One region of the Metapseudomonas otitidis genome, then DNA from elsewhere that is predicted to be linked to it. Evidence: riboswitches for the same ligand, from Rfam matches in the RefSeq annotation. Region 1 holds a riboswitch; each other region holds the start of a gene.
The links. Region 1 has a riboswitch for cobalamin ahead of cobG (precorrin-3B synthase). Riboswitches for the same ligand answer to the same signal wherever they lie in the genome.
Positions count from the first base shown of each region.

Region 2: it holds a riboswitch for cobalamin, as region 1 does, so the genes downstream of both, btuB (TonB-dependent vitamin B12 receptor) here and cobG (precorrin-3B synthase) in region 1, are expected to answer to the same signal.
Region 3: it holds a riboswitch for cobalamin, as region 1 does, so the genes downstream of both, PotMrB4_RS14605 (energy-coupling factor ABC transporter permease) here and cobG (precorrin-3B synthase) in region 1, are expected to answer to the same signal.

Region 1 is NZ_AP022642.1:857,148-866,867, reverse strand. Features, by position in the region: gene PotMrB4_RS04090 (vWA domain-containing protein) at 1-198, shown strand, start outside; gene PotMrB4_RS04085 (MFS transporter) at 726-1,868, shown strand; gene PotMrB4_RS04080 (hypothetical protein) at 1,874-2,284, opposite strand; gene PotMrB4_RS04075 ((2Fe-2S) ferredoxin domain-containing protein) at 2,347-3,054, opposite strand; gene PotMrB4_RS04070 (cobalt-precorrin-6A reductase) at 3,051-3,782, opposite strand; gene cbiE (precorrin-6y C5,15-methyltransferase (decarboxylating) subunit CbiE) at 3,779-4,981, opposite strand; cobalamin riboswitch at 5,062-5,266, shown strand; gene cobG (precorrin-3B synthase) at 5,355-6,668, shown strand; gene PotMrB4_RS04055 (precorrin-8X methylmutase) at 6,665-7,291, shown strand; gene PotMrB4_RS04050 (precorrin-2 C(20)-methyltransferase) at 7,291-8,037, shown strand; gene cobJ (precorrin-3B C(17)-methyltransferase) at 8,037-9,683, shown strand.
Region 2 is NZ_AP022642.1:4,440,587-4,450,306, reverse strand. Features, by position in the region: gene PotMrB4_RS20485 (DMT family transporter) at 1-604, shown strand, start outside; gene PotMrB4_RS20480 (HDOD domain-containing protein) at 611-1,462, opposite strand; gene ung (uracil-DNA glycosylase) at 1,584-2,279, shown strand; gene PotMrB4_RS20470 (outer membrane protein) at 2,438-3,043, shown strand; gene PotMrB4_RS20465 (response regulator) at 3,097-3,774, shown strand; gene PotMrB4_RS20460 (ATP-binding protein) at 3,771-5,135, shown strand; gene PotMrB4_RS20455 (VOC family protein) at 5,246-5,659, shown strand; cobalamin riboswitch at 5,715-5,928, shown strand; gene btuB (TonB-dependent vitamin B12 receptor) at 6,021-7,853, shown strand; gene cobO (cob(I)yrinic acid a,c-diamide adenosyltransferase) at 7,968-8,579, shown strand; gene PotMrB4_RS20440 (cobyrinate a,c-diamide synthase) at 8,579-9,720, shown strand, end outside.
Region 3 is NZ_AP022642.1:3,186,219-3,195,938, forward strand. Features, by position in the region: gene PotMrB4_RS14595 (GGDEF domain-containing protein) at 1-543, opposite strand, end outside; gene PotMrB4_RS14600 (LysR family transcriptional regulator) at 577-1,476, opposite strand; gene PotMrB4_RS14605 (energy-coupling factor ABC transporter permease) at 1,947-2,630, opposite strand; cobalamin riboswitch at 2,684-2,879, opposite strand; gene PotMrB4_RS14610 (TonB-dependent hemoglobin/transferrin/lactoferrin family receptor) at 3,207-5,261, shown strand; gene PotMrB4_RS14615 (MbnP family copper-binding protein) at 5,272-6,150, shown strand; gene PotMrB4_RS14620 (methanobactin export MATE transporter MbnM) at 6,147-7,349, shown strand; gene mbnA (methanobactin) at 7,405-7,500, shown strand; gene mbnB (methanobactin biosynthesis protein MbnB) at 7,555-8,367, shown strand; gene mbnC (methanobactin biosynthesis protein MbnC) at 8,360-8,929, shown strand; gene mbnM (hypothetical protein) at 8,908-9,720, shown strand, end outside.

The sequences.
Region 1 (9,720 bases):
ACACGCCAGCGGCAACGGCCCGGCGAAGAGCAGCGCGTGCTGATCCTCACCGACGGCCGCCTCAAGGACCTGCCAGCCCTGCAACCCCTGGGCTGCACCACCCTGCTGGTGGACATCGAGTCCGGCCCCATCCGCCTCGGCCGCGCCCGCCAGCTCGCCACCCTCCTCGAAGCCGAGTACCAGGCGTTGGCGGATTGATCCATCAGGAGTATGCGAGCTGAGACACCGCCCGTAGGGTGGGCTTCAACCCACCAGCTCGTAGCCCGGACTTCAGCCCGGGACCGGGGTTATCCCCAAGGCTGCGTGCCCGGAATTGGTGGATGGAAAGAGCGCCATCCCCCCTACGCGAGCCCCCAGCCCCGTAGGGTGGATCGCGCTCCACCGATCCACCTTTCGTTGCACGGACCTCATCCCAGGACCGGGGTTACACCCAAGGCCAAGTGCCCGAAATTGGTGGATGGAAAGGGCGCCATCCACCCTACGCACCCTCACGCCCCGTAGGGTGGATCGCGCTTCATCGATCCACCTTTCGTTGCACAGGACTCATCCCGGGACCGGTGTTATCCCCAAGGTCGCGCGCCTGGAATGGGTGGATGGAAGAGCACCATGCACCCAACGCGAGGCCCACTCACGACCACAACACCTCGTCCATCAACCGCCTGGTGGAGCCACAAGGCGCGCGCGTCCGTGATAGGGTCCACCCCTTTTTCCCGTTCGGAAGCGCCATGACCCACGCCGTGCCCTGTGCCGATAGCCCTGCCACCCGCCTGGCCACGCGCCTGGCGTTCTTCGTCTCCGGTTTCGGCATGGCCTGCTGGGCGCCGCTGGTGCCCTATGCGAAGGCGCGCCTGGACATCGGCGAAGCGGTGCTGGGGCTGTTGCTGCTGTGCCTGGGTGCCGGCTCGATGCTGTCGATGCCGGTGGCCGGTGTGCTGGCGGGGCGGATCGGGGCGCGCCCGGTGATCCTGGTGGGCGGGGTGGGCCTGTGCTGCGCCATGCCGCTGTTGGCCGGCGCGGATTCCAGCCTGCTGCTGGCCCTCGCCTTGGCGCTGTTCGGCGCCTCCCTGGGCGCCATGGACGTGGCGATGAACATCCACGCCGTGGAGGTGGCGAACGATGCGCCGGTGCCGCTGATGTCGGGCTTCCACGGCCTGTTCAGCCTCGGTGGCTTCGTCGGTTCCCTGGGCATGACCGGCCTGCTGGCGGCCGGCCTGGCACCGCTGCCGGCGATCCTCGTCGCCCTGCTGGTGGTGATCGCCGGCCTCGCCCTTGCCGGCCCGCGCCTGCTGCGCACCCGCTCGGGCGGCAGCGGGCCGCTGTTCGTGGTGCCGCGCGGGCTGGTCCTGCTGCTGGGGGCGCTGACCTTCGCCATGTTCCTGGCCGAAGGCGCGCTGCTGGACTGGGGCGCCATCCTGCTGGTGGAGACGCGCCAGTTCGACCCGGCCAAGGCCGGGATCGGCTACGCACTGTTCTCGTTGGCGATGCTCAGCGGTCGGCTCACCGGGGACCGGGTGATCGCCCGGCTGGGGGAATACCGCGTACTGGTGGGCGGCGGCCTGCTGGCCACGGCCGGCTTCGCGCTGATGCTGCTGGCGCCGCACACCGTCCTGGCGCTGGCGGGCTTCCTGCTGGTGGGGCTGGGCGCGGCCAATATCGTGCCGGTGCTGTTCAGCGCTGCCGGTCGCCAGGGCACCATGCCGGCCAATCTCGCCGTGGCGGCGGTGACCACCGTGGGCTACGCCGGCGTGCTCGCCGGGCCGGCACTGGTGGGCTTCGTCGCCCAGGGGCTGGGGCTGGTGACGGCCTTCGTGATCCTCGGGGCGCTGATGCTCTCGGCCCCGCTGACGGCGCGCTGGTTCGTGCGCTGACCCGTTCAGCGGTCAGCAGAGTTGTATCTCTCGCAAGCAGGCGCGGTGAGCGCCAGCAAGCGGTGGTTGTAGCGTTTGGCGAAATCCCGGGCCGGCTGCTGGAGTTCAGCCATTTCCTCGGTACAAACCACGTCCGAGGTGCCCGGCACGACTCGGGTGGGAAACGGCCCCAGGCACTCAAGTGTCGCCGGGGACAGCCCCGGAAGCGTCCCCGTGTAACCGAGGACGAGCATGAATTCGATACGCCCCGCACGGGCTGCTTCCAGCGCCAGCGCCTCGGGCGACTGTTTCAGCAAGGCATTCAACGCGGCGGTCTCTTCACGCTGCGGCGGGCAATCCGGATCCGGATCAGCCTGAGCCTGAACGAGGACGACAGTGGACAAGGCAAGACCCCAGGCAAAAGCCGACCGGCTCATCACAGCTCCATGCAGGCCGGGCATCCCGGCCCGGCATCTGTCCGTTTAGCGAAGAGCAACGCTCACCCCTTCATCAACAACTCCGGCACCGCCCGCTCTTCGACGATGCGCGCCTGCACCCAGCGCAGCACCTGCTCTTCGCTCTCCAGGCGGTACCACTCGCCTTCCGGGTAGAGGCTGGCGGTGGGGCCGAGGTCGCAGGGGTATTGGCACTGGGTACGGGTGATGTGCACGCCGCCTGCGCATTCCAGCTTACCGGCGGCCTTGAGGGTCTCCCGCAGCTTTTTCCACAGCGGCAGCGCGCCCCGGCGGGTGCAGCGCGGGCCGTTGCACAGCAGCAGGCGCCGGGCATGGGGCGGGATGCAGGACCAGGCGTGGCTCTCCGGCAACGCCGGCACCTCGGCGCAGGCCAGGTGCAGCTCGGTACGCGCCACCAGGGCGCAGGCGGCGCCGGCCGGGTCGCTGTCGTACTGACCCAGCAGGCTGGCGACGAACAGCTGCTCCGGAGCCGGGTACCGGCCGAGTTCGCTGCGCAGCCAGTCCAGGTGCGGCGGCGTGCTCTGCGGGTCGAGGTCGATCACCAGCAGCGGGCGCGGGCTGGCCTGTACGGCCTCGCGCAGGGCATCGAGGCCGGTGCCGGTATCGATCACATCGGCCAGCGCGGCCTCGCCCCGCAGGGCGACCAGTTGGCGGCGGAACAGCTCGGCGAAGGCGCCCTCGGCGAGGTCGGGCCCGGCGAACAGCACGCGGGCGTAAACGGTGGCGGTCATGGTGTGTCCAGGTAGGGGCCGAGGGCCTGCCAGAGGGCCTCGACCGAGTCGAATTCGCGGGTCACCGGCGGCAATGCCGGGCGCTTGAGGATGAGCACCGGCAGGCCGCGCTCACGGGCCACCTGCAGCTTGGGCTCGGTGGACTGGCTGCCACTGTTCTTGCTGATCAGCACGTCGGTGCCGAGGCGCTCGAACAGCGCACGCTCCTCGTCCAGGTGGAACGGCCCGCGCGAGCCGATCACCTCGAAGCGCTCGCCGGGGGCCTGCCCCTGCAGGCAGCGCACCGTCCAGTGCTGGTGCTCGGGCACGCTGTGCAGGTGCTCCAGCGGCTCGCGGCCGAGGGTGAAGAAAGGCCGGCGGAACGGCGCCAGCGCGGCCATCAGGCCGGCCCAGTCGTCCACCTCGTGCCAATCGTCACCAGGGCCGGCCTGCCAGCCGGGGCGGCGCAGCGCCCAGCAGGGCACCCCGGCCAGTTCGGCGGCGCGGGCGGCGTTGTGGCTGATCTGCGCGGCATAGGGGTGGGTGGCGTCCAGCAGTAGGTCGATGCCTTCCTCGCGTAGGTACTGCGCCAGCCCATCCGCCCCGCCGAAGCCGCCCACGCGCACCTGGCAGGCCAGGTCCTGGGGCACCTTGCCGAGGCCGGCGAGGCTGTACACATGGGCGGGGCCGAGGCGACGGGCCAGGGCCAGGGCCTCGGTCACGCCGCCCAGCAGCAGGAGGCGGCTCATGGCTTGAATGCTTCCAGCAGGGTGATGGGCAGGGCCGAGCGCCAGGTGTCGAAGTCCCCCAGCGGCTGGGCCTGGGCGACGGCAATGCGGGTCAGGCTGCCGCCGTGGTCGGCGCGGAAGGCCACCAGGGTCGCCTCGCTCTGCAGGGTCACGGCGTTGGCCACCAGGCGACCGCCCGGCTTGAGCCGCGCCCAGCACTGCGCCAGCACGCCGGGGTCGGTGACGCCGCCGCCGATGAAGATGGCATCCGGCACCGGCAGGCCCTCCAGCGCGGCCGGGGCTTCGCCGGCCACCAGCTGCAAGCCGGGTACGCCGAGGGCGTCGCGGTTGTGCTGGATGTGCGCCTGGCGCCCGGCGTTGGCCTCGATGGCCAGGGCGCGGCATGCCGGATGGGCGCGCATCCACTCGATGCCGATGGAACCGCAGCCGGCACCCACGTCCCACAGCAGCTCGCCGGGGCGCGGCGCCAGGCGGGCCAGGGTGACGGCGCGGACATCGCGCTTGGTGAGCTGGCCGTCGTGGCGGTAGGCGTCGTCGGGCAGGCCGCAGGTGACCGGCAGCGCGCGGGTGCCGGGGTCAGCCGCCACCTCCACCGCCACCAGGTTGAGGTCGGCCACCGCCACGTCGCTCCAGGCGTCGGCCAGGCCGTCGAGCCGGCGCTCCAGGGGGCCGCCCAGGTGCTCCAGCACGGTGAGGCGACTGGCGCCGAAGCCGCCCTCGGCCAGCAGCGCCGCCAGGGCCGCCGGGGTGCGGCCATCGTTGCTCAGCACCAGCAGCCGCGCGCCGGGGTGCAGGTGGCCGTTGAGCACCGCCAGGGGCCGCGCCACGGTGGACAGCAGCGTCACCTCCTGCAGCGGCCAGCCCAGCCGTGCCGCCGCCAGGGCTGCGGACGAAGGCGCCGACAGCACCTGCATCTCCCCGGCCGGCACCTGCCGCGCCAGGCTGGCGCCCACGCCGAACAGCATCGGATCGCCACTGGCCAGCACGCACAGGGCCGTGCCCCGCCGCGCCAGCACCGGCTCCAGGGAGAACGGGCTCGGCCAGGGCGTGCGCACGGCACGGACGCAGCGCGGCAGCAGCGCCAACTGACGCGGCGCCCCCACCACTTCAGTGGCCCCCAGCAACGCATGGCGCGCCGCCTTGCCGAGGCCCGCATAGCCGTCCTCACCGATACCCACAACCGTCAGCCAGGGCTGCATGGAAACTCCCGTTTCTAGCGAGGTGTCAGCCGCTTGCCGTTCCGACAGGCAGCCTTTTCCTCATGTCGCGCAAAGCGGGCATAATAGCGCCCTTCATCGGTTGCCGGCCCCTACAAGGCGCTGGCCAGTGCCCATCCGGGCACTGAGGGAACACGGTCGCACCGTGGCTGCCCCCGCAACTGTAAGCAGCGAGTCCACGCACCCTGGCCACTGAGCAGCGCTCGGGAAGGCCGCGGAGGATGACGACCTGCCAGCCAGGAGACCTGCCGGTGAAACCAGTCGCGTGTGAGCGCATCGGGCGGGGTGTATCGATGCAAACGTGTCCCTGGGCTAGGGATATTCCGGTCGCCGCGACGCCAACCAGGGTGACCCGTTGAAACAGGCCGAATCCGCTGCCGCCACCGTCCGCCCCTCGGCCTGCCCGGGGTTGCTGCGCATCGTGCAATCCGGCGATGGCGGCATCTGCCGCATCAAGCTGCCCTGTGGCCGCCTCCAGGCCCGCCAGGCCCGCGCCGTGGCCGCAGCCGCCCGGCAATACGCCAGCGGCGTGATCGAGGCCACCAACCGCGCCAACCTGCAGATCCGCGGGGTAAGGATCGGTGCCGAAGCGGCGCTGATCGATGCACTGCTGGCCGCCGACCTGGGCGCCCCCTCGCCGGGTGCCGACGACGTGCGCAACCTGATGGTCAGCCCGCTGCTGGGCCTGGCGCCCGGCCACGAGACGACCGCCGCCCTGGCCGATCGCCTGCTGGCCCTGCTGCAGGACACCCCGCGCTTCCACGCCCTGTCGCCCAAGTTCGCCCTGCTGCTGGACGGCGGCGAAGCCCTGGCCATGCTGGAGCACCCCCACGACCTCTGGCTCTGCGCCCTCGGGCCGCAGGCCGACGCCCTCTTCGCCTTCGGCCTGGCCGGGTGCCCGCCGCAACAGGCGTACGACGCCCCCGCCCTGGGCGCCGTGCCCGCCGCCCAGGTGCCGGCTTTGGTGGAGGCGTTGCTGCACCTGTTCCTCGACCGCGCCCGCCCCGAGCAGACGCGCATGCGCCACCTGCTGGCCGACCTCGGCCCCGCCGCCCTGCTGGCGGAGCTGGAAACCCGCCTCGGCGCGCCCCTGCATGCCGTGCCGGACTGGCGCCGCGACACCGCCGGCGCCCTCGGCCACCTGGGCGCCGTGGCTGGCCGGCATGCCGGCGGCGCCGCCCCCCTCGGCCGGCTCGATGCCGAACAACTGATGGCCCTGGCCGACCTGGCGGACCAGCAGAGCGACGGCCACCTGCGCCTCACCCCCTGGCAATCGGTGCTGCTGCCGGCCCCCCGCGATCTCGACGGCGCCCTCGCCGCCCTCGCCGCCCTGGGCCTGGTCACCGACCCCGACGCGCCCCTGGCCCGGCTCATCGCCTGCACTGGCTCCAGCGGCTGCCCACGCAGCCTGGCCGACACCAAGGCCGACGCCCTCGCCCTGGCGCCGCACCTGCCGCCCCGGGTGCAGCTGCACCTGACCGGCTGCCCGCGCTCCTGCGCCGCCGCCCACGTCGCGCCCTTCACCCTGCTGGCCCGCGAACCGGGCCGCTACGACCTCTACCAGCGCGCCCGCAGCGGCTTCGGCCTGCTGCTGGCGAGCGACCTCGACCTCGAACAGGCCAGCGCCCGACTGGCCGCCACTCCTGACAGCTGGAGCTCCACCGAATGATCGATTACATCCGCGATGGTCAGGAGATCTATCGCCATTCCTTCTCCATCATCCGCGCCGAGGCGGACCTCAGCGCCATCCCGCCGGACCTGGAGAAGCTCGCCGTGCGCGTCATCCACGCCTGCGGCATGGTCGACGTGGTGCAGGACCTGGCCTTCTCCCCCGGAGCAGGTGCCGCCGGCCGCGCCGCCCTGGCCACTGGCGCGCCGATCCTCTGCGATGCGCGCATGGTGGCCGAAGGCATCACCCGCGCCCGCCTGCCGGCCAACAACCCGGTCATCTGCACCCTCAACGACCCCGGCGTGCCGGAGCTGGCCCGCGAACTGGGCAATACCCGCTCGGCAGTGGCCCTGGAGCACTGGCGCGCGCACCTGGAAGGCAGCGTGGTGGTGATCGGCAACGCCCCCACCGCGCTGTTCTACCTGCTGGAGATGCTCGACGCCGGCGCCCCGAAACCGGCGCTGATCCTCGGCTTCCCGGTGGGCTTCGTCGGCGCGGCCGAGTCCAAGGACATGCTCGCCGCCGACAGCCGCGGCGTGCCCTACGTGGTGGTGCGCGGCCGTCGCGGCGGCAGCGCCATGGCCGCCGCCGCCGTCAACGCCCTGGCCACGGAGGTGGAGTGATGAGCGGCAAGGGACGGCTGATCGGCCTCGGCGTGGGCCCGGGCGATCCGGAACTGATCACGCTCAAGGCCCTGCGCCTGCTGCAATCGGCCCAGGTAGTGGGCTACTTCGTCGCCAAGGCCAAGGCCAATCGCGGCGAGGGCGGCAACGCCTTCGGCATCATCGAGCAGCACCTGGCGGACGCCCAGGTGCGCATGCCGCTGGTGTACCCGGTGACCACCGAGAAGCTGGAGCCGCCGCTGTCCTATGAAACGGTGATCAGCGACTTCTACGACACCGCCGCCCAGCAGGTGGCCGAGCACCTCGACGCCGGCCGCGACGTGGCGGTGATCTGCGAAGGCGACCCGTTCTTCTACGGCTCCTACATGTACCTGCACGACCGCCTGGCCGACCGCTACGAGGTGGAGGTGGTGCCCGGCGTCTGCTCCATGCTCGGCAGCGCCGCCGTGCTCGGCCTGCCGCTGGTGTACCGCAACCAGAGCCTCTCGGTGCTCTCCGGGGTGCTCCCCGAGGCTGAACTCAAGGCCCGCCTGGCCACCGCCGAAGCCGCCGTGGTGATGAAGCTCGGGCGCAACTTCGACAAGGTGCGTCGCGTGCTGGGCGAGCTGGGCCTGGCCGACCGCGCCCACTACGTCGAACGCGCCACCATGGCCAACCAGCGCATCGTGGCCCTGGACGAGGTGGACCCGATGGCCTCGCCGTACTTCTCGATGATCCTGGTCCCCGGCCAGAAATGGAGGGGCTGATGAACGCCCCCGCCATCGTCCTCCTCGGCAACGGCGGCCTGGCCGTCGCCCGTCGACTCCAGGCGCTTTATCCACAGGCCCGGGTGCTCGGCCTCGCCGGCCGCGTCGACGGTGCCGACGAGCGCTACAGCGAGTTCGGCGAGACCCTGCGCGAGCTGTACCGCAACGACACCCCGATCATCGCCCTGTGCGCCGCCGGCATCGTCATCCGCACCCTCGCACCGCTGCTCGCCCACAAGGGTGCCGAACCGCCGGTGCTAGCCCTGGCCGAAGACGGTAGCGCCGTGGTGCCGCTGCTAGGCGGCCTGGGCGGGGTCAACAGCCTGGCCCGCGAGATCGCCGCCTGGCTGGACGTGGCCCCGGCCATCACCACCAGTGGCGAACTGCGCTTCGGCACCTGCCTGCTGGACCCGCCAGAGGGCTACGCCCTGGCCGACCTGGAACAGGGCAAGCGCTTCGTCGCCGACCTGCTCGGCGGCCAGACGCTGCACGTGGCCGGTGAAGCCCCCTGGCTGGAATCCGTCGCCCTGCCCCGCGACAGCGCCGCCAAGCTGACCCTGCACATCACCCCCGAACAACGCCCTGCCGCCCGCGACGAACTGCTGATCCACCCCCGCGTGCTGGTGCTGCGCGTGGAGGGCGAGGCCTCGGCCGAGACCATCCGCCACGCCCTCGCCACGGCCGGCCTGGCCCCCCAGGCCCTGGCCTGCCTGGTGGCCGACCCGGCGCGCATGAGCGACGCCGGGCTGGCCGCCACGGCCGCCGAACTGGGCGTGCCGCTGCGCTTCGCCAGCGATGACACCGACCTGCCCGCACCGGTCGCCCGCCTCGGCGCGCTGCAGCTGTACCGCGCCGACGCGCCCCTGGACCCGGCCCGCATCGGCCAGGCCCGGGGCCGGCTGACGGTGATCGGCCTCGGCCCCGGCGACCCGGCCTTCATGACCCCCGCCACCCGTCAGGCCCTCGACGAAGCCCAGGACCTGCTGGGCTACGAAACCTACATCCGCATGGCCGGCCCGCTGCGCACCGACCAGGTGGCCCACTGCACGGACAACCGCGAAGAGCTGCAACGCGCCCGCCACGCCTTCGAGCTGGCCGCCAGCGGCCGCCGGGTGGTGGTGGTGTCGTCCGGTGATCCGGGCGTGTTCGCCATGGCCGCCGCCGTGCTGGAAGCCCTCGACGACTCCCGCGAACCGGCCTGGCAGCAGGTGGACCTGCAGATCCAGCCGGGCGTCTCCGCCGCCCTGGCCACCGCCGCCAAGGCCGGTGCGCCGCTCGGCCACGACTTCTGCCTGATCTCGCTCTCGGACAACCTCAAGCCCTGGGACGTGATCGAACGGCGCCTCGACCACGCCGGCGCCGCCGACTTCGCCATGGCCTTCTATAACCCCATCTCCAAGGCCCGCCCCTGGCAACTGGCCCGCGCCCTGGAGATCGTCCGCCAGCACCGCACGCCCGAGACCCTGGTGGTGCTCGGCCGCGACATCGGCCGCCCGGCGGAGAAGCTCACCGTGACGAACCTCGGCGACCTCACCCCCGACCAGGTGGACATGCGCACCCTGGTGATCATCGGCTCCTCCCTCACCCGCCGCATCCCCCGCCCCGACGGCCACGAATGGGTCTACACACCGCGCTGGTATCGCTGAGCCACGTCCTTCGGGATAACCACAGTTCCCGGGCTGA
Region 2 (9,720 bases), 2.5 Mb from region 1:
CAGCCTGTTCGTCTTCAAGGAGCGCTTCAGCCTCGGCCAGGCCCTGGGCCTGCTGGTGCTGGTGAGCGGGTTCGGGCTGTTCTTCAACCAGCGCCTGGAGGAGTTGTTCACCTCCCTGGGCAGCTACACCACCGGTGTGCTGATCGTCCTCGGCGCGGCCTTCGTCTGGACCTTCTACGGGCTGGCGCAGAAGCAGCTGCTGACGGTGTGGAATTCCATGCAGGTGATGATGGTGATCTACCTCGGCTGCGCCCTGCTGCTGACCCCCTGGGTCTCGCCGCTGGAGGCGCTGCAATTGAGCCCGCTGCAGGGCTGGCTGCTGCTGGCCTGCTGCCTGAACACCCTGGTGGCCTACGGCGCCTTCGCCGAGGCCCTGGCCCATTGGGAGGCCTCCCGGGTCAGCGCGACGCTGGCCATCACCCCGCTGGTGACCTTCGCCTCGGTGGCGGTCGCTGCCAGCCTGTGGCCGGACCACGTCCACCCCGAGCAGATCAACGGCCTGGCCTACGGCGGGGCCGTGCTGGTGGTGCTGGGTTCGGCGCTGACCGCCCTGGCTCCCTCACTGGTGCGCAGCTGGAAGGCCCGCCGCCAGCGGGCCGGGTGATGCCGCTCAGGCGTGGCCCTTGCCGCCCATCAGCTTGAACCAGAACGCCACACCGCTGGCCAGTTCGGTGCGCAGGGTGGCAGCGTCCAACTGGTCCGCCCGCTCCCTGAGCACCCGCCGCCAGGCGGGTAGCTGGGGCAGGCTTTCGTCGTCCGGCTCGCTGGCGCAGAGGCGGCTGGCCACCTGCACCAGGTCGGCCAGGTCGGCCCGCTCGCCGTGCTGGCGATCCCAGTGGGTGCGATGGCGCGCGCAGTCCACCAGCACCGGGGGCAGCTTCCAGGCCGTCAGCACCACCACGCCGATGTCTGCCGAGAGCTGTTCGCACAGCTGCTCCAGCACGGCTTCTTCGCGGGGGATCTCGGGCCACTGGTCGGCCTCGTCCAGCAGCGGCAGGCTGCCGATGTCCTGCACCAGGCCGGCGAGCATGGCGTCCTCCAGGGAGAGGCGGGTGTAGTCCTGGGCCAGGCAGGCGCAGTAGGCGGCACAGAGCAGGGCGGTGTTCCAGCGATGGCGGAAGACCTTCTGCAGCACCGGGTTCTGGGTGGTCAGCAGGTTCTGCAGGGTGAAGCTGAGCACCAGGTTGTTCAGGCGTTGCATGCCCAGGCGGGCGATCACCTCCTGCAGGTTCACCCCCGGCCGCAGGTTGCGCAGCAGCGGGGTGGCGGCGAACTGCATCAGGTAGGCCGCCAGCGGCGGGTTGCTGTGCAGCAGGCGCGTCACCTGCTCCAGGGAGGCGTGCTCGGACGAGAGCAGCTTGCGCAGCTGCATCGAGGTCTCCGGCATCTGCGGGACCTTGGCCTCGCCCTTCATGAAGTGGCTGAGCAGCGAGAACTTGAGGCGGTCGTAGCGGTTATCCATGGGGTGTGTCCTTCCTCCCTCCTCGATTGACAAGAGTAGAGGGCATTTCTTAGGGTGCCCGACCACTGGACGGCCGGCCGGCCGTGCTCATGCGCCACGGGCGCCGCAGACGGGATGCACCATGACTGAAAGTGATCGGATCAAGCTCGAGGCAGGCTGGAAAGAAGCCCTGCGCGACGAATTCGACAAACCTTACATGAAAGCGCTGGGAAATTTCCTACGCACTGAGAAGGCTGCCGGAAAAGAGATCTACCCGCCGGGACCGATGATCTTCAACGCCCTCAACTCCACACCGCTGGACCAGGTGAAGGTGGTGATCATCGGCCAGGACCCGTACCACGGCCCGGGCCAGGCCCACGGCCTGTGCTTCTCGGTGCAGCCGGGGGTGGCCATCCCGCCGTCGCTGCTGAACATCTACAAGGAGCTCAAGCGCGACCTGAACCTCGACATGCCCAGCCACGGCTACCTGCAGAGCTGGGCCGAGCAGGGCGTGCTGCTGCTCAACACCTCCCTCACCGTCGAGCGCGGCCAGGCCGGTTCCCACGCCAACCAGGGCTGGCAGCCGTTCACCGACCGGGTGATCGAAGTGGTCAGCCAGCACCAGCCGCACCTGGTGTTCCTGCTCTGGGGCGCCCATGCCCAGAGCAAGCAGCGGCTGATCGACACCCAGAAGCACCTCGCCCTGCGCTCGCCGCACCCCTCGCCGCTGTCGGCCCACCGGGGCTTCCTCGGCAACGGGCACTTCAGCCGCTGCAACAAGTTCCTCGAACAGCACGGGCTGGCCCCCATCGATTGGCGCGTCCCGCCGCTGGACTGAGTCGCCGCAAGGGCCGCAACCCCCGCCCCGGGCCTGATTTCCTGATCGACCGGCTGTTCAGCCGAGGTTCAGAGAGGGTTCAGGGGCGGTTCAGTGACCCGCCTGCATCATGGCTCCCGAGTTCGACACCTACACACGTCAACAGGGAGAACCCCCTCATGAAGAAGATCCTCACCCCCCTCGCGCTGGCCACCACCCTGGGCTTCACCGCACTGTCCGCCCAGGCCGCCGAGCCGTTCGTGGGCCTGACCTGGGGCCAGACCAACAACAACATCCAGAACTCCTCGGCGCTGAACGCCAACATGGACCACCCGAGCCTGGACAAGGTCATCCACAAGACCGGCACCTGGGGCATCCGCGCCGGCCAGGCCGATGACAAGGGCCGCTACTACGCGACCTACGAGAACTTCTCCGACACCCACAGCGGCAACAAGCTGCGCCAGCAGAACCTGCTCGGCAGCTACGACCTGTTCCTCCCCCTGGGTGACAACAACACCAAGCTGTTCGGCGGTGCCACCCTGGGCCTGGTCAAGCTCGAGCAGGACGGCTCCGGCCTGCGTCGCGACAGCGACATCGGCTACGCCGCCGGCCTGCAGGCCGGTATCCTCCAGGAGCTGAACAAGAACACCTCCATCGAGGCCGGCTATCGTTACCTGCGTACCAACGCCAGCACCGAAGTCGCGCCCCACGGCGGTCCCAAGCTGGGCTCCCTGGACCTGCACAGCAGCTCCCAGGCCTACGTTGGTGCCACCTACAAGTTCTGACCCGCTGCACCCACGGGCCGGGCACCTGCCCGGCCCTCTTCATGGAGACGCTGATGAAACTGCTGGTCGTGGAAGATGAGGCGCTGCTGCGCCACCACCTCTACACCCGCCTGGGCGAGCAGGGCCACGTGGTGGACGCTGTCGCCGATGCCGAGGAGGCGCTGTACCGCGCCGAGGAGTATCACCACGACCTGGCCGTGGTGGACCTGGGCCTGCCCGGCATGAGCGGGCTCGACCTGATCCGCCAGCTGCGCAGCCGCGACAAGACCTTCCCCATCCTCATCCTCACCGCCCGTGGCAACTGGCAGGACAAGGTGGAAGGCCTGGCCGCCGGCGCCGACGACTACGTGGTCAAGCCGTTCCAGTTCGAAGAGCTGGAGGCCCGCCTCAATGCCCTGCTGCGGCGTTCGTCCGGCTTCGTCCAGTCCACCATCGAGGCCGGGCCCCTGGTGCTCGACCTGAACCGCAAGCAGGCGATGATGAACGGCGAGTCCCTTGGGCTCACCGCCTTCGAATACCGCATCCTCGAATACCTCATGCGCCACCACCAGCAGGTGGTCGCCAAGGAGCGGCTGATGGAGCAGCTCTACCCGGACGACGACGAGCGCGACCCCAACGTCATCGAAGTGCTGGTCGGCCGGCTGCGGCGCAAGCTCGAAGGCGACAACGGCTTCCGCCCCATCGACACGGTGCGCGGCCAGGGCTACCTGTTCACCGAGCGCTGCCGATGAGGCGACACCCCCTGGCGGGGTTCTCCCTGCGCCTGCGGTTGATGCTCGGCGCCGCCGGCCTGGCGGTGCTGTTCATGCTGGCGCTGCTGCCGGTGCTCAGCAAAGCCTTCGACACCGCCATGGAGCAGGCCATCGAGAAGCGCCTCGCGGCCGATGCCAGCGCGCTGATCGCTGCCGCCCGCATCGTCGACGGCAAGCTCGACATGCCCGACAAGCTCCCCGACGAGGAATTCGACAACCTCGACGCCCACCAGCTCGGCTTCATCTACGACAGCGACGGCCGCCTGATCTGGCAGTCGCGCTCCTCTCAGGACGAGAGCGTCCACTACATGCCGCGCTACGACGGACGTGGCCACGAGTTCACCCAGATCCACGACGATCGCGGCCGGCGCTTCTTCGTCTACGACGTCGAGATCGACCTGCTGCGCGACCAGGCCGCTGCCTTCAGCATCGTCACCATGCAACCGATGAGCGACTACCAGGTGATGCACGACGGCTTCCTCCAGCAGCTCTACTTCTGGCTCGGCACGGCCCTGCTGGTGCTGCTGGTGATGCTCTGGTTCGGCCTCACCTGGGGCTTTCGCAGCCTGCGCCGCCTCAGTGAGGAGCTGGACCAGGTGGAGTCCGGCACCCGCGATGCCCTGAGCGACGCCCACCCCCGCGAGCTGCTGCGCCTGACCAAGTCCCTCAACCGCCTGCTGGACAGCGAACGCCGCCAGCGCGAGCGCTACCGCCATTCCCTCGACGACCTGGCCCACAGCCTCAAGACGCCGCTCTCGGTGCTGCAGGGCGTCAGCGAGACCATCGCCACCCGCCCTGGCGACACCGAACCGGCGCGGGTGTTGCGCAACCAGATCGAACGCATGAGCCAGCAGATCGGCTACCAGCTGCAACGGGCCACCCTGCGCAAGAGCGGCCTGGTGCGCCACCGGGTGCAGCTCGCCCCGCTGCTGGACACCCTCTGCGACGCCCTCGACAAGGTCTATCGCGACAAGCGGGTCAGGGTCCTGCGGGACTTCGACCCGAACCTGCAGGTGCCCGTGGAGCAGGGCGCCTTGCTGGAGATGCTCGGCAACCTGCTGGAGAACGCCTACCGGCTGTGCCTCGGCACCGTGCGGGTCAGCGCCCGAGAGCACGAGGCCAGTTGCGAGCTGGTGGTGGAGGACGACGGCCCCGGCGTACCCCCGGACCAGCGCGCGCGCATCCTCCAGCGCGGCGAGCGGGCCGACGCCCAGCACCCGGGGCAGGGCATCGGCACTGCCGTGGTGCTGGACATCGTCGAGAGCTTCGAGGGCGAACTGGCCCTGGGCGACTCGCCCCTGGGCGGCGCCGAGTTCCGCATCCGCCTGCCCCGGAACTGAGCGGCGCACCGACGCCGTTCGCCGGACGGTCATCGACAATCCGGCGGATCGGCGGAGCATGAGGGGGCCGCCACGGAGCGTGGCGGAACCCCACAGGGAGGAACCCCCTCATGCGCATCAATGCCTACCTGATCTTCCCCGGCACCTGCCGGGAGGCCTTCACCTTCTACGCCGATGTACTCGGTGGCGAACTCCGGATGATGACCTTCGGCGAAACCCCGGCCGCTGCCCACGTACCCACTGATTGCCACGGGCACATCATCCACGCCTGCCTGACCCGCGACGGCCAGTCGCTGATGGCCTCCGACAGCCTGCCCGAGCAGCCCCACGCCGGCATTCGCGGCTGCTCGGTGTCGCTCAACGTCGACAGCATTGCCGAGGCCGAGCGGGTGTTCAGCGGGCTCAGTGCCGGCGGCACCGTGCAGATGCCCCTGGAGCCCACCTTCTGGGCCGTTCGCTTCGGCATGTTCGAAGACCGTTTCGGCGTGCCCTGGATGGTCAACTGCGAGAAGGACGGCGCCTGAACCCTCCCGTCCGGCGCGGCGCGGGCTCGATTGACCCTGTCCCGCCGCGCCACTAAGCTGCGCGCCTGCACCAGGTGCCCCACGGCTTTTGGCCGGTGGGGTGAAACAGGGAAGCCGGTCCATTCCATCAAGAATCCGGCGCTGCCCCCGCAACGGTAGGCGAGTCAACCACCGCATCCAGCCACTGTGCCCACGCATGGGAAGGCGCGGTCGGGGAACCCCAGGTTCCGCTCGCAAGCCCGGAGACCGGCCCGGTGCGAGCGAGCATGGCCACGGCCATGCATCCATCCCTGGAGTCGCGCGGGTGGCGCGACGGAGACCCCACATGCAGTCCCCCGTATCCCGGGCATCCGCCACATGGATGCTGCTCGGCCTCGGTGCCGTTCTGCCGGCCCATGGCGAGCCCCTCGAACTGGCGCCCCAGAGCGTCACCGCCACGCGCACCTCGCAGCCAGTGCGCGCCAGCCTGGCCGCCACCACCGTCATCGACCGCGACGCCATCGAGCGCAGCCAGGCCCACTCGGTGCCCGAGCTGCTGCGCCAGGTGCCCGGCGTCACCCTCAGCAACAACGGCGGCCCCGGCAAGAACACCACGCTGTTCATGCGCGGCGCCGAGTCCGACCACGTGCTGGTGCTGGTGGACGGGGTGAAGATCGGCGCGGCCAGCAACGGCCTGGCTGCCTTCCAGGACCTGCCGGTGGAGTTGATCGAGCGCATCGAGGTGGTCCGTGGCCCGCGCTCCAGCCTCTACGGCTCCGAAGCCATCGGCGGAGTGATCCAGATCTTCACCCGCCAGGGCAGCGGCGACGGCACCGCCAAGCCCTGGTTCTCCGCCGGCTACGGCACCCACGACAGCTACCAGGGCAGTGCCGGCGTCAGCGGCGGCGGCGAGCAGGGCTGGTACAGCCTGGGCATGAGCAGCCAGGACAGCGACGGCATCGACGCCACCCGCGCGCGCAGCAGCTACCACGAGGGCGACGCCGACGGCTACCGCAACCTCTCCGGCAACCTGCGCGCCGGCTACCGCTTCGACAACGGCCTGGAACTGGATGGCACCCTGCTGCGGGCCAAGGCCCACACCGACCTGGACCTGGTGTCGCGGTCCAGCCCCGGCGGCGGCCGCAATGCCAACGCCGACAACGAGCAGCGCGTCATCGGCGGGCGCGCCCGTTTCAGCCCGGTGGAGCCCTGGGGCATCACCCTCCAGGCCGGGCGCAGCGAAGACCTGTCGCGCACCGAGGCCGGCGGGCAGTTCGACTCGCGCTTCGACACCCGCCGCGACACCGCCTCCTGGCTCAACGAATTCACCCTGGCCGAGGGCCACACCTTCAGCATCGGCCATGACTGGCAGCAGGACGAGGTGGACAGCTCCACCCGCTTCGACCGCGACTCGCGCCTCAATCGGGGCACCTTCGCCCAGTACCTGGGGGAAGCCGGCCGGCATGACTGGCAGCTCGCCCTGCGCCGCGACGACAACCAGCAGTTCGGCCGCCACGACACCGGCAGCGCCGCCTGGGGCTACGCCCTCAGCAAGGCGCTGCGCTTCAGCCTCAGCTACGGCACTGCCTTCAAGGCGCCCACCTTCAACGAGCTGTACTACCCCGACTACGGCAACCCCAGGCTCAAGGCCGAGACCTCCGAAAGCCTCGAAGCGGCGCTGAGCGGCGAACACGACTGGGGGCACTGGTCGGCCAACCTGTTCCGCACCCACGTCGACGACCTCATCGTCCACGATGCCCAGGCCGGCACCGGCCCCTTCGGCGGCCCCAACAACATCGGCAAGGCGCGCATCGACGGCGCCGAGCTGAGCCTCGGCAGCCGCTGGCTCGGCTGGGACTGGAACGCCAACCTGACCCTGCTCGACAGCGTCAACCGCGCCCACGACGGCAACCACGGCAAGCAGCTGCCACGTCGTGCCCAGCAGGTGTTCAACCTGGACCTGGACCGGCGCATCGGTGCCGTCGGCCTGGGCGCCACCCTGCACGCCGAAGGGCGGCGTTTCGACGACGTGGCCAACGACGACCGCCTGGCCGGCTTCGCCACCCTCGACCTGCGTGGCGAGTACTGGCTGAACGAGGAATGGCGCCTGCAAGCCAAGGTCAGCAACCTCTTCGCGGCTGACTACGAGACCGCCAAGGACTTCAACCAGCCCGGCCAGGCCGTCTACTTCAGCGTCCGCTACCAGGCCCTGTAACCCCTGAACATCCTTGCCGGGTGCGGCGGAAAAGCCTTCGGGCCGCCGCCGCACCCGGCGTAAACTGCGCATCCTTCCGCCGGCGCCCGCGTCGGCCCCGAACCGAGGACTCCCATGAGCGAATCCCCCGAACGCGACCAGCGCCACAAGGCGCGCATGCAGCGCAAGAAAGCCCTGATCGACGAGAAAATCGCCCAGGCCCAGGACGAGTACGGCCTGCTGCTGGTGCACACCGGCAACGGCAAGGGCAAGAGCAGCTCCGCCTTCGGCATGGTCGCCCGCGCCCTTGGCCACGGCTTCAAGGTGGGCGTGGTGCAGTTCATCAAGGGCGGCATGTCCACCGGCGAGGAGGCCTTCTTCCGCCGCTTCCCCGAAGAGGTGAGCTTCCACGTCATGGGCGAGGGCTACACCTGGGACACCCAGGACCGCCAGCGCGACATCGACAAGGCCCGCGCCGCCTGGGCCGTGGCCCGTGAGCTGCTGGACGACCCCGAGGTGGGCCTGGTGGTGCTCGACGAGCTGAACATCGCCCTCAAGCATGGCTACCTGGCGCTGGACGAGGTGCTGCGCGACATCGAGTCCCGTCCCGAGCACCAGCACGTGGTCGCCACCGGCCGGGGCGCGCCCGAGGCGCTGATCGAGGCGGCGGATACCGTCACCGAGATGAGCCTGGTCAAGCACGCCTTCAAGGCCGGGGTGAAGGCCCAGAAAGGCGTGGAGTTCTGATGACCCGCACCTGCCCCGCGCTGCTCATCGCCGCCCCCGCCTCCGGCCAGGGCAAGACCACCGTCACCGCCGCCCTGGCACGCCTGCACGCCCGCCAGGGCCGGCGCGTGCGAGTGTTCAAGTGCGGGCCGGACTTCCTCGACCCGATGATCCTCGCCCGCGCCTCCGGCCACCCTGTCTACCAGCTGGACCTGTGGATGATCGGCGAGGCCGAGAGCCGGTGCCTGCTGTGGGAAGCAGCAGGGGAAGCGGACCTGATCCTCATCGAGGGCGTCATGGGGCTGTTCGACGGCTCGCCGTCCGCCGCCGACCTGGCGCGGCACTTCGGCGTGCCGGTGCTGGGGGTGATCAACGGCGCCGCCATGGCCCAGACCTTCGGCGCCCTGGCCGTGGGCCTGGCCACCTACCAGCCGGACCTGCCGTTCGCCGGCGTGCTCGGCAACCGCGTCGGCAGCCAGCGCCACAGCGACCTGATCCGCGACAGCCTGCCGGACTGGATCCGCTGGTACGGCGCCCTGCCGCGCAGTGCCGAGGTGGAGCTGCCCAGCCGCCATCTGGGGCTGGTGCAGGCCGAGGAGCTGGCCGACCTGGACGCCCGCCTGGACGCCGCCGCCGACGCCCTGGCCGCCAGCGCCGAAGTGGCGTTGCCGCCCGCCGTGGCCTTCGCCGCGCCGGCAGCCGAACCCCTGGAGCCCTGGCTCGAGGGCGTGCGCATCGGCGTCGCCCGTGACACCTCCTTCGCCTTCCTCTACCAGGGCAACCTCGACCTGCTGCAGCGCCTGGGCGCCGAGCTGGTATTCTTCTCGCCCCTGGTGGACGCCGAGCTGCCGGCGGTGGACAGCCTCTACCTGCCCGGTGGCTACCCGGAGCTGCACCTGCCGCAGCTGGCCGGCAACCCGGCCATGGCCGCCGCCATCCGCGCCCACCACCAGGCCGGCAAGCCGATCCTCGCCGAGTGCGGCGGCATGCTCTACCTGCTGGAGGCGCTCACCGATGCCGCCGGCCAGTCCGCCGAGCTGCTGGGCCTGCTGCCCGGCCGCGCGGTGATGCAGAAGCGCCTGGCCGCCCTGGCCCTGCAGGAAGCCGCGCTGCCGGAAGGCACCCTGCGCGGGCACACCTTCCACCACTCGCTGCTGGAGTC
Region 3 (9,720 bases), 2.3 Mb from region 1:
GGGTGCCTCTGCGGCGTACACCGGGTAGCCCACCAGCAGCCAGAGAGCGAACAGCGCCAGGGCCACCAGCAGGCTGCGACGGAAGCTGATGCCCAGGGGGAAGAAGGCCGCCACGCCGAGCAAGGCGAAGATGCCGTCGGAGAAATACAGGCCCTTGATGCGGTAGATGAAGATCGAGGCCATGCCACCGGCCAGCACCAATAGCAGCACCCACGAGGCGAAGCGCACCGAGTAGGCCTCGATGCCGCGCAGCAGCATCTGCAGCACCAGGCCGGTGAGCAGCAGCAGGATGCCGACCCGCACCCCCGCCAGCAGTACCAGCCAGCCATCGAGACCGGCCTGCAGGTCGAAGTGCAGCAGGTCCAGCCCCATGAACAGCGCCCACACCAGCAGCACCACCACGGCCGAGGCCTTCTGGAACGGCAGGAAATCCCGCGTCAGCGATTCGCGGTACTGCTGCTCCAGGCGGGGCGGAAAGCGCGGACGCATGAAGGTCCGGCCCTGGTGTGCCTGGTACAGCTGCTCGTTGTCCGGATCGCGCATTCCCTACTCTCCCCCCGGCGGCGCCGGTCCCCATCAGGCATGCCCGGTCTGCACCAGGTCGCAGGCCTGCTGGGCCGTCGCCACGGCGAAGTCGAGCACCGCACGCCCGCAGGCCGAGAGCGTGCGGTGGCTGGAATAGGCGGCATGCAGCGCCCGCCCGCGTACGGCGTAGTCGGGCAGGATGCGCACCAGCTGCTCCTTGCGCCATTCCGCGGCCAGGGTGGACAGCAGGGCGATGCCCGAATCGTTGATCGCTGCATTGAGCAGGGCCGAGCTGGACGTGGTCGCCAGCCGCCCGTTAGGGCGCAGGCGATAGGTCCGGCGGCCGCAGCTCGAATGCAACTCGCAGCTTTGGACGTTCTTCAGGTGCAGGCAGGCATGTTCGGCCAGGTCCTCCACCCGCTCCGGCACGCCGTGCATGGCCAGGTAGCCGGGGCTGGCGTAGAGACCCAGCTCCAGGTCGAACAGCTTGCGTACCACGTAGGCGTCGTTCTTCAGCTCACCGAGGAAGAACAGCAGGTCCAGCCCGTCCAGCACCAGGTCCGGCTCGTGGTCCGCCACCACCACGTCCAGTTCCAGCCCCGGGTGCTGGCGCAGGAGCTGGCTGAAGAAGCCGTTCTCCTGGCATTCGAAAAAACCCGTGGGCACCTGGATGCGCACCTGGCCGACGATGCCCTGGGCGTCGTCACGCAAGGTGGCCAGGGCGTTGCCCAGGTGGTCGATGCTCGTCTTGCATTTCTGGTAGAGCCGCTCCCCATCGGCCGTGCAGCGCAGCAACCGGGTGGAGCGGAGAAAAAGGGCCGTGCCGAGACTGCGTTCCAGGCTCATCAGGCGGCGGCTGAGGGTATTGGCAGGTATCCCTAGTACCCTGCTTGCTTTTGCGAAGCTCCCTGCCCGTACGATCTGCACGAATAAAGCCAAGTCATCCAGCATCTTCACCAACTTCGAAACTCGTCGAGACTTATCCGCGTCGTGCAGTTTTCATGCTAACAGCCGTATTTTTTGCAGAGAACCTACATTTCCGGACTGCCAATCTCCATTTTTCGAATGAACTTAGTCGGCAAGTAGCGCGCTAACTGCCGTGCTTTGCGAGGTCGATTCAATGGCGCCGGACTTTTGTCAAGGAGTGCGCCAAGCCCACACGCGGCGGGGCTTTCAGCAGTTCGAGGGAAAATTTCGTATTGAGCCGGACGAAACTTGGAAGTTGGCCAAGTTGTGAGCGATGGGATTAATCCGGGGAAGTTGTCATGTGCCGCCGTTTACTGGCGAACTTGGATGTTGCGAGGCGTCGGAAAGTCGTCACATTCACAGCCATGTGAAACTTGGGCGACGGAAACAGGACAGATTCGAAGGGTAATGACGAGGCCGCCCGTCCATTGCAGCCGGGCGGCAGGTGTGTCGGATCAGGCCGCGGCGTGGTGCAGGCGGACGTTAAACAGAGGGCCCTGGCTGTAGCGCGACAGGGTCTTGGCCAGGGCCAGTACGCCCAGGTCGATCAGCGGTTCCACCAGGATCACGCTCATGTAGGCCAGGCCGAAGGTGCTCACCGAGGCCAGGGTCTCGGCGGTGAAGCCGTGGCCGTAGAAGGCCCAGAAGGCCACCCAGGCGACGATGCCGCCCTGGTAGGCGGTGGACAGCGCCAGGGCCTGGCTGTAGCGGGTTTCCACGTAGGCGGTGCGAGCCGGGATGATGCGGTTGGCCAGCAGGCTGATGCCCCACAGGGGCACCAGCAGGGTGGTGACGTTCATGCCGTACTGCGGCAGGTCGAAGGGGGCGAAGAACAGGCCCTGGACCAGCAGCCCGGCGGCCAGGCCGATGGCGGCCGCGCCGGCGCCGAACATCAGCAACAGGGTCGAGCCGAGGATCAGGTGGACCTCGGAGACGCCCACCGCGTGATGCGGGAACACCTCGAAGAAGCAGAACACCAGGGCCGTGGCGATCAAACTGCGCAGGGCCAGGGCGCTGATGCCGCCGTTGGTGCGGATGCTGTCGTAGGCCATCTTGGCGGTCAGGCCGAAGGCGGTGACGGCGGTGCCATAGCTGAGCAGGAGCTTGGCGCCTTCGACGACGCCGGGTTCGATATGCATGTGCGGTTCCTTGCCGCGCCCACCGCGCGGTGACCAGTTCTAGGGGTCGGGCCTCGTGCCCGTTACGGATGGCAGGTCTCCTGGCTCGCAGGTCAATGCTCCACCCACCTTCCCGGCCGGGGCCAGTGGTGCTTCGGGTTTCGCTCGCTGCTTACAGTTGCGGGGGCAGCCATGGCCTGGGCGTTGCGCCGCACCATGTTCCCTGTTGCTCCGGGCGGTTGCCCGGAAACCATCGGCGGCCATCTTACTGGCGGGCCTGCGGGCGGCAAAGGCAAATTTTTGCGCCCCTGCGAGCGCCCCGTGCGCCTCCCTGCCTGCGACAGTCCGCCACAGTCGACTTTCCCCTGCCAGCCAGGCGCCACCCGCAGGCCTCCGGGCGCCCGGGGTGTGGCAGCTCGTCGCAGTCGGGCCGCATCGGGGGCCCTTGCTAGCATCCGTCCCGCAGCGCCCCAGAGGCCTGCCAAGTGCATGCGGGCGCCATGAGGCGCCCGGTAGTCATCCAGGGATCGGACAGCTCGGCGCCATGCGGCACAGGTCGTTCCCGGAACCACTCGACAACAACAGGGACCGACGCCCATGGCCGTGATGCCATCCCCTTCGTTCTGGCGCTCCGCCTTCCTCCCCTCGCCCGCCACGGCCTGGCCGCTGCTGCTCCTGCTCTGCGCCGCCGCCCAGGCCCAGGGAGACGGCAAGACCCTGGTGCTGGACAGCACCACCGTCACCGCCACCCGCAGCGCCAACAGCAGCTTCGACCTGCCGGCCTCGGTGTCCACGGTGGACCGCAAGGCCCTCGAGGATGCCCAGGCCGATAGCCTGTCCAGCGTGCTGCGCAGCCTGCCCAACGTGAACTTCGGCGGCGGCCCCCGCCCTGCGGCACAGATCCCCGCCATCCGTGGTCTGCAGGGGCCACGCATCATCCTCACGGTGGACGGTGCGCGGCGTAACAACGAGGGCGGCGTGAACAGCCCGCTGCTGCTCGACCCCGACTTCATCCGCCAGGTGGACGTGGTGCGCGGCCCCATGTCGGCGGCCTATGGCAGTGGCGGCCTGGGCGGCGTGATGGCCTTCGAAACCCTGGCAGCGGAGGACTACGTCGACCCCGAGCGCGGCTACGGCGGCCAGGCCAAGGTGGGTTACCGCAGCGGCAACGAGGCCTTCTCCACCCACCTCACCGCCGCAGCACTGAACGACCAGGCCGACGTGCTGGCCAGTGCCACCTACCGCAACTACGGCGCCATTCACACCGGCAAGGGCGGCGCGGATTCGGAGTACCCCAACGACGGCGACCTGGGCGCCAGCCTGCTCAAGGCCGGCCTCAACCTGGGCGAACTGAACCGGGTGGAGCTGAGCCGCCAGACCTTCGACGACGACTTCACCGGCCCCACCAACCCCGGCGGCAACCTGGTGTTCCCCTTCGACCAGGACACCCGCCGCCGGCAGGAGCAGTACACCGGCAACTGGTCGTTCCACGACACCGACCGCAGCTGGCTGGACGGCAAGCTGAGCCTCTACCGCACCCGCTTCAGCCTCGCCGGCCACAGCCGCTCGACACCGCCCCAGGCCGACACCTCGGCCATGACCCGTACCGACGGCGGCAGCCTGCAGAACACCAGCACCTTCGAGGTGGGCGAGCACTACCGGCAGCGCCTCACCTACGGCGTGGACTACTACAAGGACACCGCCGAGAACACCTCCAACGGCCAGGGCAACTCGGTGCTGCCCGACGGCGAGCTGCGCGCCCTTGGCGGCTTCATCCAGAGCGAGCAGACCTTCGACCGCTGGACCCTGATCGCCGCGTTGCGCCACGACGACTACAGGCTGTCCTCCCCCGGCCAGGGCGACGCCCGCCACAGCCGCCTCTCGCCGAAGATCGCCCTGAAGTATCAGCCCATCGACCCCCTGGGGCTGTTCGTCAGCTACGGCGAAGCCTTCCGCGCGCCGACCATGACCGAGATGTACGGCAACCTGGACACCCGCCGGGCGCTGTTCAACTTCCGCCCCAACCCGGGCCTGGAACCGGAGACCAGCAAGACCTGGGAAGCCGGCTTCACCCTGGACTTCAGCGACCTGCTGGCCGCCGGCGACCAGTTCCGCCTCAAGGCCACCGGCTTCGACGAGGACGTCTACGACCTGATCGACTCCCAGGTGGTCGGCACCTACGTGCGCCAGGCGCCCTTCGCCGGCGTCGGCCAGGTGTTCCAGCGGCGCAACGTGGCCCGGGCCGAGCGCCAGGGTGGCGAGATCGAGGCGGCCTACGAGCTGGACCGCCTGAGCGTCGGCCTGGGGTACTCCCAGCTGCGCTCGCGCAACGCCCAGACCGGCGCCGACCTCTACGCACCGCCGGACAAGCTGGCCCTGACCCTGGGCTACCGCCTCGACGAGCAATGGTCGATCAACTACCGCGGGCAGTTCGTCAAGGCCCAGGACTACGACGACACCCTGCTGCGCCGCCGCGACGGCTACGCCCTGCACGACATCGGCCTGACCTGGGAGCGCGACCCGTACCGCGTCGACCTGGGGGTGACCAACCTGTTCGACCAGGCCTACGCCACCTACCAGCAGACCCAGGCCAACACCTTCAGCTACGAGGAAGGCCGCAGCGTCAACCTCACCCTCAGCTCGCGCTTCTGAGAGGCCGTCCATGCACGCTCATCGCTTTCCCCTTCTGCTCGGCACGGCCCTGCTCTCGGCATGCGCCGCCCAAGCCCCCAGCGGCCCGCAGCCGGTGGTGATCGACTTCGCCCTGCTGGCCAACGGACACCCCGCCCGCTGCGGTGCGCCCCTGGGCCCGCTGGGCGCTGATGCCCGCTCCTCGACCCTGCGCGATGCACGGTTCTACGTGCAGGACGTGGCGCTGGTCCGCGCCGACGGCCAGGCCGTGCCCCTGGTGCTCGACCACGACGACTGGCAGGACGGCCAGGTCGCCCTGCTGGACTTCGAGGACGCCACCGGCACCTGCCAGGGCGGCACCCCGGCCACCCGCACCCAGGTGCGCGGCCAGGCACCGGCCGGTGACTACGTCGGCCTGCGCTTCAGCCTCGGCGTGCCCGAGGCCCTCAACCACACCAGCACCGAACTCCAGGGCCCACCCCTGGACATCGCCGCCATGGGCTGGAGCTGGCAGGCCGGGCGCAAGTTCGCCAAGGTCGAGGTCAACCCCGAAGGCGGCGTAGCCAAGGCCGATGGCGCCCGCGCGCCCAGCTGGTACCTGCACCTGGGCTCCACCGGCTGCAGCGGCAACCCGCTCACCGGCGAAACGGTGGCCTGCCTGCGGGCCAACCGGGTGCCCGTCTCCCTGCGCGGTTTCGACCCCCGGCGCGATGCCGTGGCGCTGGACCTGTCCAGCCTGCTGGCCGGCAGCCAGCTCGGCCGTGACCAGGGCGGCGCGGTGGGCTGCATGAGCGGCCCGGACGACCCCGAATGCCCGGCAGTGTTCGCCCGCCTCGGCCTGGACCTGGCCAGCGGCCAGCCGCTGCCGGATGGCCAGGTTCCGGCCTTGCGCGTCGTGCCCCGGCCATGACGCGGCGCATCGGCCGACTCGCCGCACTGCTGGCCGGCCTCGGGCTGGTCGGCAGCGCCCTGGCGCAGGACTGGGCCTGGCCACTGCCCAGCCACGTACCCGCGCCCCGCGTACCGGCGGACAACCCCATGAGCGCCGCCAAGGTGGAGCTGGGCCGCCGGCTGTTCTACGACCCGCGCCTGTCCGGCAACGGCACCCTCGCCTGCGCCGGCTGCCACCTGCAGGCCAAGGCCTTCAGCGACCGCGCGCCGCGCTCCACCGGCAGCGCCGGCGCCCTCACCCACCGCAACGCACCGGGCCTGGCCAACGTGGCCTGGAACGCCACCTACAACTGGGCCAACCCGGCCGTGGTGTCCCTGGAGCGGCAGATGGAAGGCCCGCTGTTCGGCGACGACCCGGTGGAGATGGGGGTGAACGACGGCAACCGCGCCACCATCCTCCAGCGCCTGCGGGACGAGCCGCTGTACCCGCCGCTGTTCGCCCAGGCGTTCCCCGATAGCCCCGAGCCCATCACCATGGCCTCGGTGATCCGCGCCATCGCCGCCTTCGAGCGCACCCTGCTGGCGGTGGACAGCCGCTACGACCGCTACCTGCAAGGGCGCCTGCAACTGACGGCCGCGGAAAAGCGCGGCATGGAGCTGTTCTTCGGCGAACGCGCCGAATGCCACCACTGCCACGGCAGCTTCAACTTCAACGACCAGGTGGTGCATGCCCGCACCCGCGAGGTGGAAACGCCCTTCCACAACACCGGGCTCTACAACCTGGACGACCAGGGCACCTACCCCTTCCCCAACCGGGGCGTGTTCGAGCTGACCGCCCAGGCCCAGGACATGGGCGCCTTCCGCGCCCCCAGCCTGCGCAACGTGGCACTGACCGCGCCCTACTTCCACGACGGCAGCGCCGCCACCCTGCGCGAGGTGCTGCGCATCTACTCGGCCGGCGGCCGCGACATTCCCGAGGGCCCGGCGAAGGGCGATGGCCGGCGCAACCCGCACAAGAGCGGGCTGATCGCCCGCATCGACCTCAGCGAGGCCGAGCTGGACGACCTCGAAGCCTTCCTCGGCAGCCTCACCGACCTGAGCCTGCCCCATGACCCCCGCTACGCCGACCCCTGGCCGGCGGGCTACCGGTTCCAACCCACCCACACCCAGGAGGCTGCGCACCGAGAAACCGCCCACCGTTCCACCTCACAACCCTGACGGCGTTGCCGTCGAACGACGTTCCTTTCATTGCTGATCCACAAGGAGAAACCCCATGAACATCAAGATCGCCAGCAAGAAAACCCTCACCGTCGCCGGTCGTGCCGGTGCCTGCTGTGGTGCCTGCTGCGCCCCGCTCGGGGTGAACTGAGCCCCACCCACGCCGGCGCCTGGCGCCGGCGTGGGTTCCCGACAAGGAGGAACCATGCGCCTGGGATTCAACTTCACCCTCGGGGAAACCACGCCCCTGGTCCGTCGCCTGCTGGCCGAAGGGCGGATCGACTACGTGGAACTGCTGATCGACAACTTCCTCACCCTCGACGCGGACACCCTGGCCGGGGCCTTCGACGCGCCGATGGGGTTCCACATCATGTTCTCGCGCTTCATCGAGGCCGACGCCGCCAGCCTGGACGACATGGCCCAGCGCCTGCGCACGCTGATCGACCGGGTCAAGCCGCTGTACGTCTCCGATCATGTCGCCCGCTTCAGCCACGAGGGGCGCCAGCTCTACCACCTGGCCGAGATCGACTACCAGGCCGACTACGCCCGCGTGCGCGACGCCGTGGACGCCTGGCAGCAGCGCCTGGGCTGCCAGCTGCTGCTGGAGAACTACCCGTCCATCCTCGAAGGCGGCCACGACGCGCCGGCCTTCTTCGAGCGGCTGTGCCGGGAGACCGGTGCGGGGGTGCTGTTCGACATCTCCAACGCGGTGTGCGCCCACCTCAACTGCGGCGTGCCCCTGGAGGCCTGGCTGCCGGTGATCGACGCCTCCCGGCACTTCCACGTCGCCGGCTACAACCTGTCGATCCTCCAGCCGCACCTGGTGCTGGACACCCACGACCGCCCGCTGTCGGACGAAACCCTGGCCTTCATCGAAACCTGGCGCGAGCGCTTCGACAGCCCCGGCGCCACCCTCACCTACGAGCGTGACGACGCCTTCGTGCAGCGCGAGATCGACAGCGACCTGGCCACCCTGCGCACGCTGTTCGCCCGACCGGAGGTGCGCCGCCATGGCTGACCAGCCGCGCACCGACAGCCAGTTGCTGGCGGCCCTCTACCAACCGGCCCGCCAGGGCGACTACCCCCGCGACTCCCGCGCCTTCGTGCGCATCGACACCAGCCTGCGGGTCTACTGGCACAGCCTGTTCGACATCTGCCCCGGCCTGCTGGCGCTCTCCGGCCCCGATGGCCTGGCGATCTTCCGCCCGTTCATGGCCTGGGCGGTGGAACAGGGCTGCTCGTTCAACTGGGCCTGGTACCTGTGGGTGGACGTGTGGCTGCAGCAGTCGGCGTTCCGCGATGCCGTGGACGATGAGTTGCGCTACAGCCTGATGGCCGCCTCCGCCGCCCGCTGGGCCACCGGCGACCGCTCCCGCCAGCGCGGCATCGTGCTCGGCAGCGCCGCCCTGCCCGACCTGGTATGCGGCTGGAAGGCCAGCAGCCTGGAGGCCGGCCGCCAGGTCGAGCGCTTCGAGCTGGAGGAGCCCCTGCCCGCACCCGCTGCCGCCTTCGGCTACTTCACCAGCGCCACCGGCGACCTCTCCGACGGGTTCCCCGGATGGACCGACCTGCCCCGTTGATCACCCGGTTCTGGCACGGCTACCTGGCCCTGCTGCTGGCCTTTGCCGCCGGCCAGCTGGGGCCGCAGATCGACCTGGCGGTGCTGGCCCGGGCCGGCGACGGCCAGGCCGGCCTGTATGCACTGCTCACCCGCCTGGCACTGCTGGAACTGGTGGTCACCATGGCCCTGGGCACCGCGCTGTCGGTGATGGCCAGCCAGGCCCAGCGCGCGGGCCGGCACGGGGAAGGACTGCGTCCGGCCCTGGTGCTGGCAGGAGCGCTGGGGGTGCCCCTGGGCCTGCTCGGCGCCCTGGCCGGCCTGGGGTTGCTGCCGATGCTGCTGCACAGCGAGGCAGCGCGGTTGCCCGAGGTGATGGCGGCACTGCCCTGGTTCTTCCTCGCCACGCCCCTGCGCCTGCTCAACGGCTGCGCCGGCCTGTTGCTCCACGCCCGTGGCGAGGGCCGCCAGGCGCTGCGCATCAAGGGCGTCGAGCTGCTGGCACGGCTGGTGCTGGACCTGGCGCTGGTCCTGGGGTTGGGTGCGGGCCTCTCGGGCTGCTTCATCGCCGGCCTGGTGCTGAACCTCGGCACCTGCGCCTGGCTGTTGCGCCACCTGGCCCGCGCCTCCCCGGGCCAACCGTGGCGCCCTCGGTGGGCCTGGTGCCGGCAGGCGCTGCTGCACAGCGGCTGGGAAAGCCAGCGGGTGCTGGCGATCCAGGCCTTCGGCCTGGCGGCGGTGACGCTGGTGGCCATGGACCGCCCCTGGCCGGAGTCCGCCGGGCGCCTGGATGGATTCTCCGCCGTGCTCACC